DNA from 3 places in the Spirillospora sp. CA-142024 genome. Region 2 is predicted to be linked to each of the others. Evidence: riboswitches for the same ligand, from Rfam matches in the RefSeq annotation. Region 2 holds a riboswitch; each other region holds the start of a gene.
What was found. Region 2 has a riboswitch for S-adenosylmethionine ahead of ACQPZP_RS34070 (aminotransferase class V-fold PLP-dependent enzyme). Riboswitches for the same ligand answer to the same signal wherever they lie in the genome.
Positions count from the first base shown of each region.

Region 1: it holds a riboswitch for S-adenosylmethionine, as region 2 does, so the genes downstream of both, ACQPZP_RS04375 (GNAT family N-acetyltransferase) here and ACQPZP_RS34070 (aminotransferase class V-fold PLP-dependent enzyme) in region 2, are expected to answer to the same signal.
Region 3: it holds a riboswitch for S-adenosylmethionine, as region 2 does, so the genes downstream of both, thrC (threonine synthase) here and ACQPZP_RS34070 (aminotransferase class V-fold PLP-dependent enzyme) in region 2, are expected to answer to the same signal.

Region 1 is NZ_CP192077.1:868,117-872,186, reverse strand. It holds gene ACQPZP_RS04380 (hypothetical protein) at 1-268, opposite strand, end outside; gene ACQPZP_RS04375 (GNAT family N-acetyltransferase) at 799-1,416, opposite strand; SAM riboswitch class I at 1,424-1,523, opposite strand; gene ACQPZP_RS04370 (three-helix bundle dimerization domain-containing protein) at 1,699-1,941, opposite strand; gene ACQPZP_RS04365 (luciferase family protein) at 1,985-2,377, opposite strand; gene ACQPZP_RS04360 (hypothetical protein) at 2,919-3,281, shown strand; gene ACQPZP_RS04355 (hypothetical protein) at 3,452-3,850, opposite strand; gene ACQPZP_RS04350 (magnesium and cobalt transport protein CorA) at 3,903-4,070, opposite strand, start outside.
Region 2 is NZ_CP192077.1:7,215,468-7,219,537, forward strand. It holds gene ACQPZP_RS34060 (transglycosylase domain-containing protein) at 1-1,672, shown strand, start outside; gene ACQPZP_RS34065 (hypothetical protein) at 1,701-2,081, opposite strand; SAM riboswitch class IV at 2,132-2,248, shown strand; gene ACQPZP_RS34070 (aminotransferase class V-fold PLP-dependent enzyme) at 2,290-3,543, shown strand; gene ACQPZP_RS34075 (SseB family protein) at 3,655-4,070, shown strand, end outside.
Region 3 is NZ_CP192077.1:1,380,496-1,384,565, reverse strand. It holds gene ACQPZP_RS06875 (hypothetical protein) at 1-499, opposite strand, end outside; gene ACQPZP_RS06870 (MoaD/ThiS family protein) at 797-1,072, opposite strand; gene thrC (threonine synthase) at 1,086-2,330, opposite strand; SAM riboswitch class I at 2,346-2,487, opposite strand; gene ACQPZP_RS06860 (cation diffusion facilitator family transporter) at 2,585-3,544, opposite strand; gene ACQPZP_RS06855 (alpha,alpha-trehalose-phosphate synthase (UDP-forming)) at 3,654-4,070, shown strand, end outside.

The DNA of each region.
Region 1 (4,070 bases), 2.9 Mb from region 2:
TCTCGGCCTTCTCCTGATCCGCGGAGACGTTCCACCACCGCTCACGCAGGCGGTCGATCATCTTCTCCCAGTGGAGCATGGACATGATGCACGCGACCGTCCACCCCGGGGGAATCAGGAGCGACTGCCAGAGGGCGTTGTCGGGGGAGGCCGCCGTCAGGAGCAGCATCCCCAGCGCAAGCATGAGCATGATCTGGGCGGAGAACGCGCGAACCGTCCGCACATGCTTCGTTCTGGTCCGTCTCTTGCGCCGGATTTCAGGTGTCATGATCGACTCCGTTTCTCGGTTGGCTGCGTCCGGCCGATGACCGGCCGGACTTTCTTGCGCTAACGACCGTCCAGGGCGCTGGGACTGTCACCGGAAACATCACGTGGCACGGAGTCAAAGCACACGTGAACTGATTACCTCGACCTTCTCAAGCTTCTGGCGGCGAAGGGAGGGTGCCGCGAACCGGGCGGATCGACGGGATCCCGCGCGGGGACGGCCGTCAATGAAGGCGGACGGGATCGTCCGGTTGAGCGCCCTGGCCCGGCCACCGCGGCTGCCCCGAACTGCCGGCCGGGCGCCTGGTTCACAGTCCGTGCGGGAGACCACCCAGGTCCGCCATCAGGTCCATCTGGTGGTCGAATCAGTCCCGCCGGGACCGGCAACGCCGGCCATCTCCGCTACGACCACGTCCTGCACCAGAGGTGGCCCATCGCGACCGGCGTGATCGAAGGCGCCTAGCGTTACTTGATCGCCACTGGCCTACCACCTGCGCCGCCAACACGAACGCACTCACGGCCTGACCGACGGACTCACCCTGAACGACGCCGCACCCGGCGGGCTTGCAGCATCGGTTTCACGGCGGGCCATTCGGTGGCGACCACTGCGAACATGGCCGAGTCGCGGACCTTGCCTTCCTCGCCGCGGGCCCACGATATCGACCAAGCGCGCAGCACGCCCTCAAAGGGGATACCGAACTGCTCCAGAGCGCGGCGGCAGCGGTGGTTGCGGGCGTCGGTCTTCAGATCGACACGGGCGACGCCGAGCGTGTCGAACGCATACGACAGCAGCAGCAGTTTCGCCTCGGTGTTGATCCCGGTGCCCTGCGCCGAGGCGGCCAGCCAGGTGAAGCCGATCTCGATCGCCCGCAGGGCAGGCCGGTCCGGCCACGTGCGTGGATCCCACAGGCCGGTGCATCCCACCGCCTTACCGTCGGTGAGGCGGACCTGCGCGAACGGGGTCAGCCCGTCGCGTGCGAGTTGGGTCGCCACGTAGTCCGGTATCTCGTCAGCACGAGGAACCAGCGTGAAATCGTAGGAGGATCGATCTTCCTCGGCCGCCATCGCGAGATCCGACGCGTGTCGCATTGCCAGCGGCTCCAGCCGCACCAAATCACCGGCAAGGACAGGGACATCAAGCCGCACGCTCATCAGCTCTCTCTCATCGTTCCTGGCATTGGCACCTTTCCCGCGGTTCCCCGCCGGGGAGGTTGCCGGACCGTCACAGGGCCAGGTCCCTCAGATCCTCTGGATGAATCACCGAGCAAAGATCATGCCCCCGCAGGCCGACGTCGTCAATCCATGGCCGTCGGGCGTAACCGCCGGGCGGTGCGATCGGCTCTGCCGCGGTTGGGGCCGGACGAGCGGCCCCGGACTGACCGGCGCGGTCGGCAGGGCATTTCGATGCGGCAGCGCTGCGCTGCGGTGGCCGGCCTATTGGTCTGAGATGCGCAGTCGCTCGCGGGCCATCCGCTCGACCAGGATGGGGACGAAATCGCGGATGGGCTTGCCGTCAAAGCGGTGGTGGACGTCGTTCACTGTCTGTGTGACCTGGTCGTGGGTGTAGGCGTCGGCGAACGACTCTTGGAGGCGGTTGGTCACCTTTTGCAACGCCTGCTGTTCACGTTTCGCCGAGTTCTCTTGGGGGTGTTGTGCCGGTGGATGCTCTGCGGTCACCGCTGTGTCCCCTTGCTGACGAAAGTCGTTCTTGCGTCGACTCCTAGCGTGCGACGGTTTCGGCGTGGGGGCAAGGAGCGATCCTCCGGTGAGGGACGCCCGGAGCGGGGGTGTTGGCCGTGATCGCCACGCTGACCAGGGAGATCAGGAGGGTGACGTCACTCTGGCTGTCCAGTCGGACCCCAACCCAGTCCCTGCCCGGCTCTACCGTCACGCCGCTGTTGTCGGTGAGTGCGCTGCCCATGCGCCGTACCACGGGCCAGGTGAGGTAGACCTCGGCTGCGTCCGGGGTGTGCAGGTGCACGATCTGACGGGTCTGGAACGCCAGGCCCCTGCCGGTGCCGTCGCCGGCCCGGCACACCGTGAGCGCAGGCCAGGCACGCAACTGTTGGAGCGCGAGGTCAGCGAACCCTTGCCGTGGGTGGATAGCGCTCATAGCACCCATGCTGGAACGGCCGCCGATCGTGCCGATACCCCGGAGACCTAAATCGTTATTAACCTCACCATTCATTGGAGGCCCACAGTCCACTTGCATGTCGCGGCACTACGCCGGTTCGCCGATGGGAGCGGGCCGGGTCAGCGGGAGGGCCGCCACGACGTCGGCGAGGCGGCAGGAGTCGCGTCCGCATCAGGTGAGCGCCGAGGTCGATCTACGCCAAGGTCATCGCTGGACAAGACCACCTGTGGGAGGGACGCGTAGACGACGCCCATGGCGGCTACGAGTGGTCGTCGGTGAGTCGCACAGCGTGCTGAAGCGCCCCGGGCTACCAGCGCCCCTAACAAAACCAGGGCGCTCACTCGAGTGATAGTGATCTTTTGTGGAACCTTCCGTTACCGCGCCCATACGGGTTCTTGAACAACTCGGTTCGGGGGTGGACCCCGGTGGTCGGAGCGAGCACGGCGTGGACGGTTCCTGGCGAACGACGTCCGGCCAGGTCACAACCGGACGTGACCAATCGAGAGAACTGGAGTCGACCATGAAACCGATCACGCGGTCACCGCTCTTCAGGACCGTGAGGGCGTGCCTCGCCCAGGTCGTGTACGTGCTCGCACTGGCGGCGCTGCTGCTCTGGGATGTGCAGTCCTGGCAGTACGACAGCCGCCAGGAAACCGGCGTGCACGGACTCGTGTGGGTGTTCACGTGCGTCATGAACCTGATCCACTGGAGTCACAGGTCGGACAGCCTCGCCCACCTGTGGGACGAGCGCGCCAAGAACCGGCGCGACATCAGGGACAAGGTCAGCGGGGGCATCTCCATCGTCACGTTCATTTCGTTGATGATCTTTGCTCTCCTGCTCGTCCTGATCCTCGCCATCCTCGTGCAACACCCGGCGGCCTGACGCCGCCTGGTCCCGACACTGCGGCCGTGGCCGCCGGGTTCGGTCCGCAGCGACCACACCCGGCGGCCGCGGCCGTCCCTGATAGGGACGGAAGCCCACACCTGCGCCCGCCATGATGGGGTTGCTTGTCGAGATGGTGGCTGGTCAGTGGTCGTAAGCCTGGTCCCAGATCACTCGGAGTCGTCCGCGGCGGGCGTGCGGCCCCGCCGCGCGATTTCGGTGCCGATCCCGACTGCCGCGGCCACCGGCCACGAGATCGCCCCGAACGCGGCCGCGGCCCCGAGTCCCCCGTAGAACACCAGCCGTTCGCGTGACGGCAGGTGCGAGGCTGTCGCACGGCTCGCCCGCGCCGCACGGCCAGTGCCCGGCACGTGAACCTTGTAGACCTTGACATGAGGCGTCACGACCGGAACGGGGAGGCTGACGCCCGCCCCCGCCGTTGTGGGGCCTTCCTGACTCTCGTCGCGTTCCCTGGCCGCGCCCTTACGGGCGGGCTTCTTCTGCGTAGTGGCCACATCCGCCACCCCCGATTCCTCTTCCAGCACCGACCGGTTCAGCCGGTAGAGCACCCCCTGGCCATCTCTGCCCAGCCATGGCGATTCCAGTCCGCGGCCCCGCTCGTCAGAGCCAGTCGCGATGTTTGAACGCCGTGTAGAGGACGCCGCAGACGATGCCCATGAGGACCAGCGCGAACGGGTAGCCGAACAGCCAGTGCAGTTCGGGCATGTGGCGGAAGTTCATCCCGTAGATGGTGCCGATCAAGGTCGGCGCGAACAGGATGGCCGCCCA
Region 2 (4,070 bases):
GAAGGTGGGCCGGGAGAAGTCCAAGGGCTGGATCCTGGAGCAGTACCTCAACACCATCTACTTCGGGCGCGACGCCTACGGGGTGCAAGCCGCGGCGCAGGCCTACTACGACAAGGACGTCTCGGAGCTGACGCCCGCGGAGAGCGCCTACCTCGCCGCCGCGATCCAGCAGCCGAGCAACTTCGCCGAGCCGACCGGGGTCCACCGCGTCTACGCCGAGCAGCGCTGGCGCGCGATCGTCGGCAACATGGTCCGGGACGGGGCGCTCAGCTCCACCCAGGCGGCGTCGCTGAAGTTCCCGGTCCCGGTCAAGGAGAAGATCACCGACGTCCTCAAGGGCCAGCGGGGCTACATGGTCAACGTGGCCAAGAAGGAGCTCACCGAGCGCCGCGGCTACAGCGAGGACGAGATCAACCGCAGCGGCCTGAAGATCACCACGACGTTCGACAAGCGCCTGATGGACGCGATGAAGCGCTCCGTCACGCAGAACACCCCGACCGGGATGAGCAAGAAGATCCGCACGGGGGGCGTGTCGGTCGACCCGTCCACCGGGCAGGTGCTCGCGTTCTACGGCGGCCGCGGCTACCTGGAGGAGGCGCTGAGCAGCGCCTTCGGCGACTGGGCGCAGGCCGGGTCCGGGTTCAAGCCGATCGCGCTGGCCGCCGCGCTGGACGACGGGAAGTCGCTCGCCACCAGCTACGACGGGAGCTCCCCGCAGTACTTCGGCGGCTCGTCCATCAAGAACGACAGCGGCGAGAACTTCGGGATGGTGAACCTCGTCACCGCCACCGAGCACTCGATCAACACCGCCTACGTCAACCTCGGCCAGGACATCGGCAACGAGCAGATCGTCAAGATGGCCGAGAAGATGGGCATCCCCTCGTCCCAGATGAAGCCGGCGCAGCGGGACGCCGCCACGTTCCCGCTCGGCATCGTGTCGCTGCACCCCGTCCAGCAGGCGGGCGTGTACGCGACGTTCGCGTCCGAGGGCGTCCACCGGACGCCGTTCGTGGTGAAGTCCGTCACCGACAACGAGAACCACAAGCGCACGTTCACCGAGAAAGGCAACCGGGCGTTCAGCCAGCAGAACGCGCGGGACGCCACGTACGCCATGCAGAAGGTCGTGCAGGGCGGCACCGGGACGGGCGCGCAGCTGCCGGACGGCCGCGACGTCGCCGGCAAGACCGGCACCACCGACGAGGGCCGCGCGATCTGGTTCAACGGGTTCATCCCGCAGATGGCGACGACCGTCGCAATGTTCCGGAGCGACGGAAAGCCGCTGAACATCCCCGGCTACGGGTCCTACGGCGGGCAGCTGCCGGCGCAGATCTGGCGCTCGTACATGACCGACGCGGTGAACATCAAGGGATATGAGCCCGAGTCGTTCGGGTCGCCGTCGATGACACCGGGCGGCAGTTACGGCGAGCAGCCGACTCAGGAGCCGACCCCGGGCGGCCCGGAGCAGCCGGGCCCGACCGGCCCGTCCGCGCCGCCGCCGTCCACGGAGGCGCCCGACACCCCGGCGCCGCCGACCGGCCTGCCGACCATCGTGCCGACCAACCCCGGCGGAGGCGACGGAGACGGCGGTGACCCGGGCACCGGCGACGGCGGCGGGCCCGGGGACGGCGGCACCGGCGACGGCCCGATCGGCCGTCTCGGCTCCAGCGGTTAGGACCTCGGTCAGACGCGGGCCTGCGCCTTCAGGCGCAGGCCTTGCCGATGCGGGCCGGTGTGTCCTTCATCACGGCGTCGAGCTGGGAGACGTCGCCGCCGCCGACGCCCGGGGCGGCGGCGCGGAGCCGGTCCGCCTCGGTCGTCAGCGCCTTCTTCAGGGCGTCGTCGTCGGCCTGCTTCGCCAGCCGGTCGATGCGCCCGGCGAGCTGCTCGGTCGCCTGCCGCCACCGCGCGGGCTCCGCCGCCGGAATGCTCCGGACCTGGGCGATGTACTGTTGGAACGCCTTCTTCGTGTCGGTGCACACCTGGCCGGAGTTGCCGCCCGCCGTCCCGCACGCGCCCAGCAGACCGGACGCGCCGAGCGTCACCGCGCCGGCGACCAGCGCCCGAACCACCCCGTACCGCATCGCACCCTCCCTCTTGCTCCCGGATGGGACCCGCATATACTTCCGCACTAGGTCATGAGCGCCAGCGTCAAGCCCCGGCTTGCTGGCCGGCAACCCTTCGTCCGCGATGGGGTGCCCCGGGTGAGGACCTGGCCGGACGCGACATCGCGTCCCGGCAAGCGCGGATCCCGACGGACGTCCCGGGGTCCCTGACCCGGAAGGTTCCGGCATGCCCACGCTGCTCGCTCCCATCACGCCCGCTGTGACGCGCCCCGAGGGGGTCCGGGTTCGCCCGTTTCCCCGCGTCGTCGGCGCGGACGTCCCCGTGCCGCTGCGGGACGGGGGCCACGTCCCCTACGCCAACCTCGACTACGCCGCCAGCGCGCCCTGTCTGGAGGCGGTGCACGAGGCCGTCACCCGTGCGCTGCCGTACTACAGCAGCGTCCACCGCGGGGCGGGCTACGCGTCCCAGGTCACGACCGGCGCGTACGAGGAGGCGCGGGAGACGGTCCGGTCGTTCCTCGGCGCGTGGCGGCGGTCGGCGGTCGTGTTCACGCGGAACACGACCGACTCGATGAACCTGCTCGCGCACGCCGTCCCCGCCGGGACGAGCGTCGTCGTGTTCGAGACCGAGCACCACGCGTCGCTGCTGCCGTGGAAGCGCGCCGTCCGGCTGCCGGCGCCCGCCACCCCGGCCGAGGCCATCTCGGCCGCCGACCGCGCACTGCGCGAATCCCCGACCGGGTCGCGGCTGCTCGTCGTCACCGCCGCGTCCAACGTCACCGGCGAGCTGTGGCCGCTCGGCGAGCTGGCGCGGGTCGCGCACCGGAACGGCGCCCGCATCGCGGTGGACGCGGCGCAGCTCGTCCCGCACCGTCCGCTCGACATGACCGCGCTGGACCTGGACTACGTCGCGTTCTCCGGCCACAAGCTGTACGCGCCGTTCGGTGCGGGCGTGCTCGCCGGACGAGCCGACTGGCTGCGCGCCGCCGAGCCGTACCTGAGGGGCGGCGGCGCGAGCGCGTCGGTCGGGGCGACGACGCGGTGGGCGGCGTCGGCCGAGCAGCGCCACGAGGCAGGATCGCCGAACGTGCTGGGCGCCATCGCGCTGGCCGCCGCCTGCGAGACGCTGTCCCCGGCCTGGGCGGACGTGGCCGCCCGCGAAGAGGCGCTGGTGGAGCGGCTGCGGTCGGGGCTGGCGGCGCTCCCGCACGTCCGGGAGCTGACGTTGTGGGGCGACCGGGCGCCGCGCGTCGGGATCGTGTCGTTCATCGTGGACGGGTGGAACGCGCGCGACGTGGCGCTTACCCTGTCGGAGGAGCACGGCATCGGCGTCCGGGACGGAAAGTTCTGCGCGCACCCGTTCGTCCGGCACCTGCTGGGCGGGGAGCGGACCGCCGTCCGCGCGAGCGTCGGCCTCGGGACGAGCGAGGAGCACATCGACCGCCTCCTCACCGCCCTCGCGGAGCTGGCGGCGCGCTGACCTGCGGACTCTCCCGGGCGGACAGATGATTATGCTCTTTGGTCCTGTTCGCCCATGTAGCGTAGGCAGTCGCGCGGGGACGAGCACGGAGAAAAACAGGGGGTGGCGGCCGTGGCCGACGCGTGGCAACCCACGTCGGAACTGGAACGCCGACTGCAGGAGACCGTACGGGCCGGTGACCAGGAGAGCTACTTCCGCCTCATCGCGGACAGCGAGCTGGTCGTACCCGTCCCGCCCGAGATGGTGGACGGCGTGCTCGCGGGCGACACCCAGCCGTCATGGCCGACCCAGGAGGAGGACGGCCGGGTCCACGTCCTGGTGTACACGTCAGCGGCGGCGATGCGCGCCTGCCTCGGCCCGTCCGTCCAGCACTTCATGACCGTCCGGTTCGGCGACATCGCCGAGACCTGGCCGGACGCCCGCTGGTGGCTCGCCATCGACGCGCCCGCCCGCGGCGTCGGCGCCGCCCTGCCCATCGAGGCGCGGCTGCCGTCCTGGTTCGTCCGGCAGGTCGCCGAGGGCGACGG
Region 3 (4,070 bases), 3.4 Mb from region 2:
CGTCCTGCTGCGGGGCAGCCTGCTCCGCACCCTGCTGCTGCGCCGCCTGCTGAGCGTCCTGCTGCGGCGCGGCCTGCTCCGCACCCTGCTGCGGGGCCGCCTGCAGCGTGTCCTGCTGCGGCGCGGCCTGCTGCTCACCCTGGAGCGGCGCGGCCTGCTCGTGGGAGCCCTTGCCATGCCCCTTCTTGGTCGACTCCTGCTCGGAGCCCTCGATGGCGGTGACGGCCGTGTTGTGCTTCCCGCCGTGGAGGGTCGTGGTGATGTCGCCGGTCTTCACCGGCTTGTTGCCGATCACCGGCTTGGCGTGGGGCGACTTGACGATGTCCGTGAACATCAGGTCGCCCGGGCCCTTCTCGCTGACGTACGTGGGGCCGTTGTGCCCGACGTACGCCTTCTCCACCGCGTAGAAGTTGATGTCCGCCATGGCCGAGGGAGCCGCGAGGACTGCCGCCCCCATCGCTATTCCGGACACGGCCACCGTGCGCAAAATGCGCTTCATGCCTTTCCTCACTCTCGTAAGCCTGATCGACGCCCTGTGGAGCGCCACTCCGGCTTCAATCTTCCAGGGAGAAGCAATTGTGAAACACAAGTGCTGTAGAGGTCGTGACCAAGATCAAGTAGCGGCCTTCAGTTTAACTAAAGCTTTTACCATGTACGTTTCAGGGCGATCGGCGAAACAATCAGCCAGATCCAGCCGTCAACCGGGCATTTCTGTCGCAAGAAAGTCAGAGATTCGCCCGGTGTGCATGGAAAAGCCCCGGCACGATGGACGTGCCGGGGCTTGGGGGGAAACGTGTCAGCCGCCCGCTACGGCGGGGATGATGGAGATCTGGACGCCTTCGGGAGTCGGGGTGTCGAGGCCGTCGGCGAAGCGGACGTCCTCGTCGCCGACGTACACGTTCACGAAGCGGCGGATCTTGCCGGCGTCGTCCAGGATGCGCGCGGAGATGCCGGAGTAACCGGCCTCCAGATCGGCGACGACGGCGCGCAGGGTGGCGCCCTCGGCCTTCACCTCGGACTCGCCGCCGGTGTAGGTCCGCAGGATCGTCGGAATTCGCACGGAAACGCTCATGGTGCTCCTTTTCTCAGGCGAGGCCGGCGGCGCGGAACGCGTCCAGGGACGGGGCGATGTTCGCGCTCGGCGCGACGACCGGGGCGACGGCGTCCAGCGTCTTCAGTCCGTCCCCGGAGTTGATGATCACTGTTTCGGCGGACGGGTCGAGAGTGCCGTTCTCGATGAGCTTGCGGAGCGTCGCGACCGTGACGCCGCCCGCGGTCTCGCCGAAGATGCCCTCGGTGCGGGCGAGCAGCCGGATGCCCTCGACGACCTGCTCGTCGGTGACGTCCTCGACGGCGCCGCCGGTGCGGCGGGCGACGTCCAGGACGTAGGGGCCGTCGGCGGGGTTGCCGATGGCGAGGGACTTGGCGATCGTGTCCGGCTTCACCGGGCGGATGACGTCGTGCCCGGCCTTGAATGCGGCGGCGACGGGGTCGCAGCCGGCGGCCTGGGCGCCGAAGACGCGGTACGGCTTGTCCTCGACCAGGCCCAGCTTGATCAGCTCCTGGAAGGCCTTGTCGATCTTGGTGAGCTGGGAGCCGGACGCGACCGGGACGACGATCTGGTCCGGCAGTCGCCAGCCGAGCTGCTCCGCGATCTCGTAGCCGAGCGTCTTGGAGCCCTCGGCGTAGTACGGGCGGACGTTGACGTTCACGAACGCCCAGTCGTCCTGCTCTCCGGCGATCTCCGAGGCGAGGCGGTTCACGTCGTCGTAGTTGCCGTCCACCGTCACGAACGTCCCGCCGTACACGGCCGTCGTGATGATCTTCTGGGATTCGAGGTTGGACGGTACGAACACCGCGCTGCGGATGCCGGCGCGGGACGCCGCGGCGGCGACGGCGTTGGCCAGGTTCCCGGTGGACGGGCAGGCCAGCACCTTGAAGCCCAGCTCGCGGGCCGCGGCCAGAGCGACGGCGACGACGCGGTCCTTGAAGGAGTGGGTCGGGTTGCCGCTGTCGTCCTTCACCCACAGGCTCTGCAGGCCGAGGCTCTCCGCGAGGTTGTCCGCGCGGACGAGGCGGGTCAGGCCCGGCTCGGTGTTGGGCGTCTCCGCGACGTTGGACGGGACGGGCAGCAGCCCGCGGTACCGCCAGATGTTGCGGGGCCCGGACTCGATGCCGGCCCTGGTGACGCCCCCGAAGTCGTAGGCGATCTCCAGGGGGCCGAAACACTCCTCGCAGGCGTAGTAGGGCCCGAGGTCGCGGGTGGAGCCGCATTCGCGGCAGACGAGGGCGGTAGCCGGTCCGAGGTCTGTGGCAGGCGTGAGTGCCATGAAGCGAGGCCTTTCTCCCCATCTTCCCTGCGCCACCTTGGTCGCAGGCCGGAGTTGGCACCATCTCCCGGCCGGCCTCGCAGGATCGCGAGCGCGCGTCAGCCGGGTGGTTGCCGGGGCTTCACAGGGCCGGTCCCTCCACCCCTCTGGATGAGCGGTATTCAGTTGTGTAATCCACGAGCGGTTTGAGCTCGTATGCGTGACTTTACATGAACTGACCGGATGCCAGACAGGCGGGTCCACCGATTGAGACGTTACCCGGATGAGTTCTTGATCACGCGGTCGATGCCTTGCGGGACGGTGCGCTGGGTGGGGTCGAGGAACACGTGCCGGACGATCGGGAGCCGCTCCCGGAGCCGCCGGTCGATCTCTCCGGCTACGTCCTCGGCCTGGTCGGCGCTGATGTCGTCGGAGAAGTTGACCTTGGCGGCGACGAGGATCTGGTCGGGGCCGAAGTGCATGGTGAGCAGCTCGTCCACGCCGGTCACCCCGGGGGTGCGGAGGATCTCGGCGCGGATGTCGCGCTGCGCGGCCGGGTCGGCGGCCTGCCCGATGAGCAGGCCCATGCTCTCCCGTCCGATCCCGAAGGCGAGGACGACGAGGAGCAGCCCGATGAGGACGGACGCGAGCCCGTCCCAGAATTCGGACCCGGTGATCTGGCGCAGCGCCAGCCCGCCCGCGGCGAGCGCGAGGCCGATCATCGCGGCGGTGTCCTCGAACAGCGCGGTCTTGAACGTCACGTCAGGGGACCGCCGGACATGGTCGACGATGTCGCGGCCGTTGTCGCGGGTCTCCTTGTGCGCCTGGTAGAAGGCGCGGATCCAGGACGTCCCCTCCAGCAGCGCGCCGAGGGCGAGGACGGCGTAGGCGAGCCACACCGTCGTCCCGGTGCCGCCGTGACCGGTCATGGTCAGGATGCCCTCGAAGATCGAGAACCCGGCGCCGGCCACGAAGATACCGAACGCGGCGAGCAGCGACCAGAAGTACCGCTCGTTTCCGTAGCCGAAGGGGTGGCGCCGATCGGGGGGCCGTTCGCTGCGCTGCAGGGAGGTGAAGAGGAAGCCTTGGTTGAGGGTGTCCGCCACGGAGTGCGCGCTCTCCGCGAGCATTGCGCTGGACCCGGCCAGCAGGCCGGCGATCAGCTTGGTGATCGCGAGGATGAGGTTCGCAGCACCGGCGACGAGCACGGTCTTCGTCGTCTCGGACCTGCTCATTCCGGTCGGGTACCCGCCGCACTCCCGGCTAATCGGGACAATGCACGCAGTGACCCGCACCACGCGGGTCACTTTGAAGCGCCTCGGCCACAACTGAGACCCTGCCGGTATGAGCCAAGTGCTGGTGGCATCGAATCGGGGTCCGGTGTCGTTCTCGCTGTCGGACGACGGCGAGCTCACCATGCGGCGCGGGGGCGGCGGACTGGTGTCCGGCCTCGCCGCCGTCACGGGCGCCCCGCGCGACCCCGGCCCGTCGCGCCCGGCCGGGACGCGGTCCGAGCCGTCCGCCGAGACCCCGGACGTGCTGTGGGTGTGCGCGAGCCTGGGCGAGGCCGATCGGACGGCGGCCCGCCGTTCACCGGACGGCCGCCTGGATCTCGCGGGCTACGAGACCGGCGGCGCGGCGGTACGGATGCTCGACATTCCCGCGGCCACGTTCCACCGTGCGTACAACGCCGTTGCCAACTCGACGCTGTGGTTCGTCCATCACCTTCTGTACGACACCCCGCGCAACCCGCATTTCGAT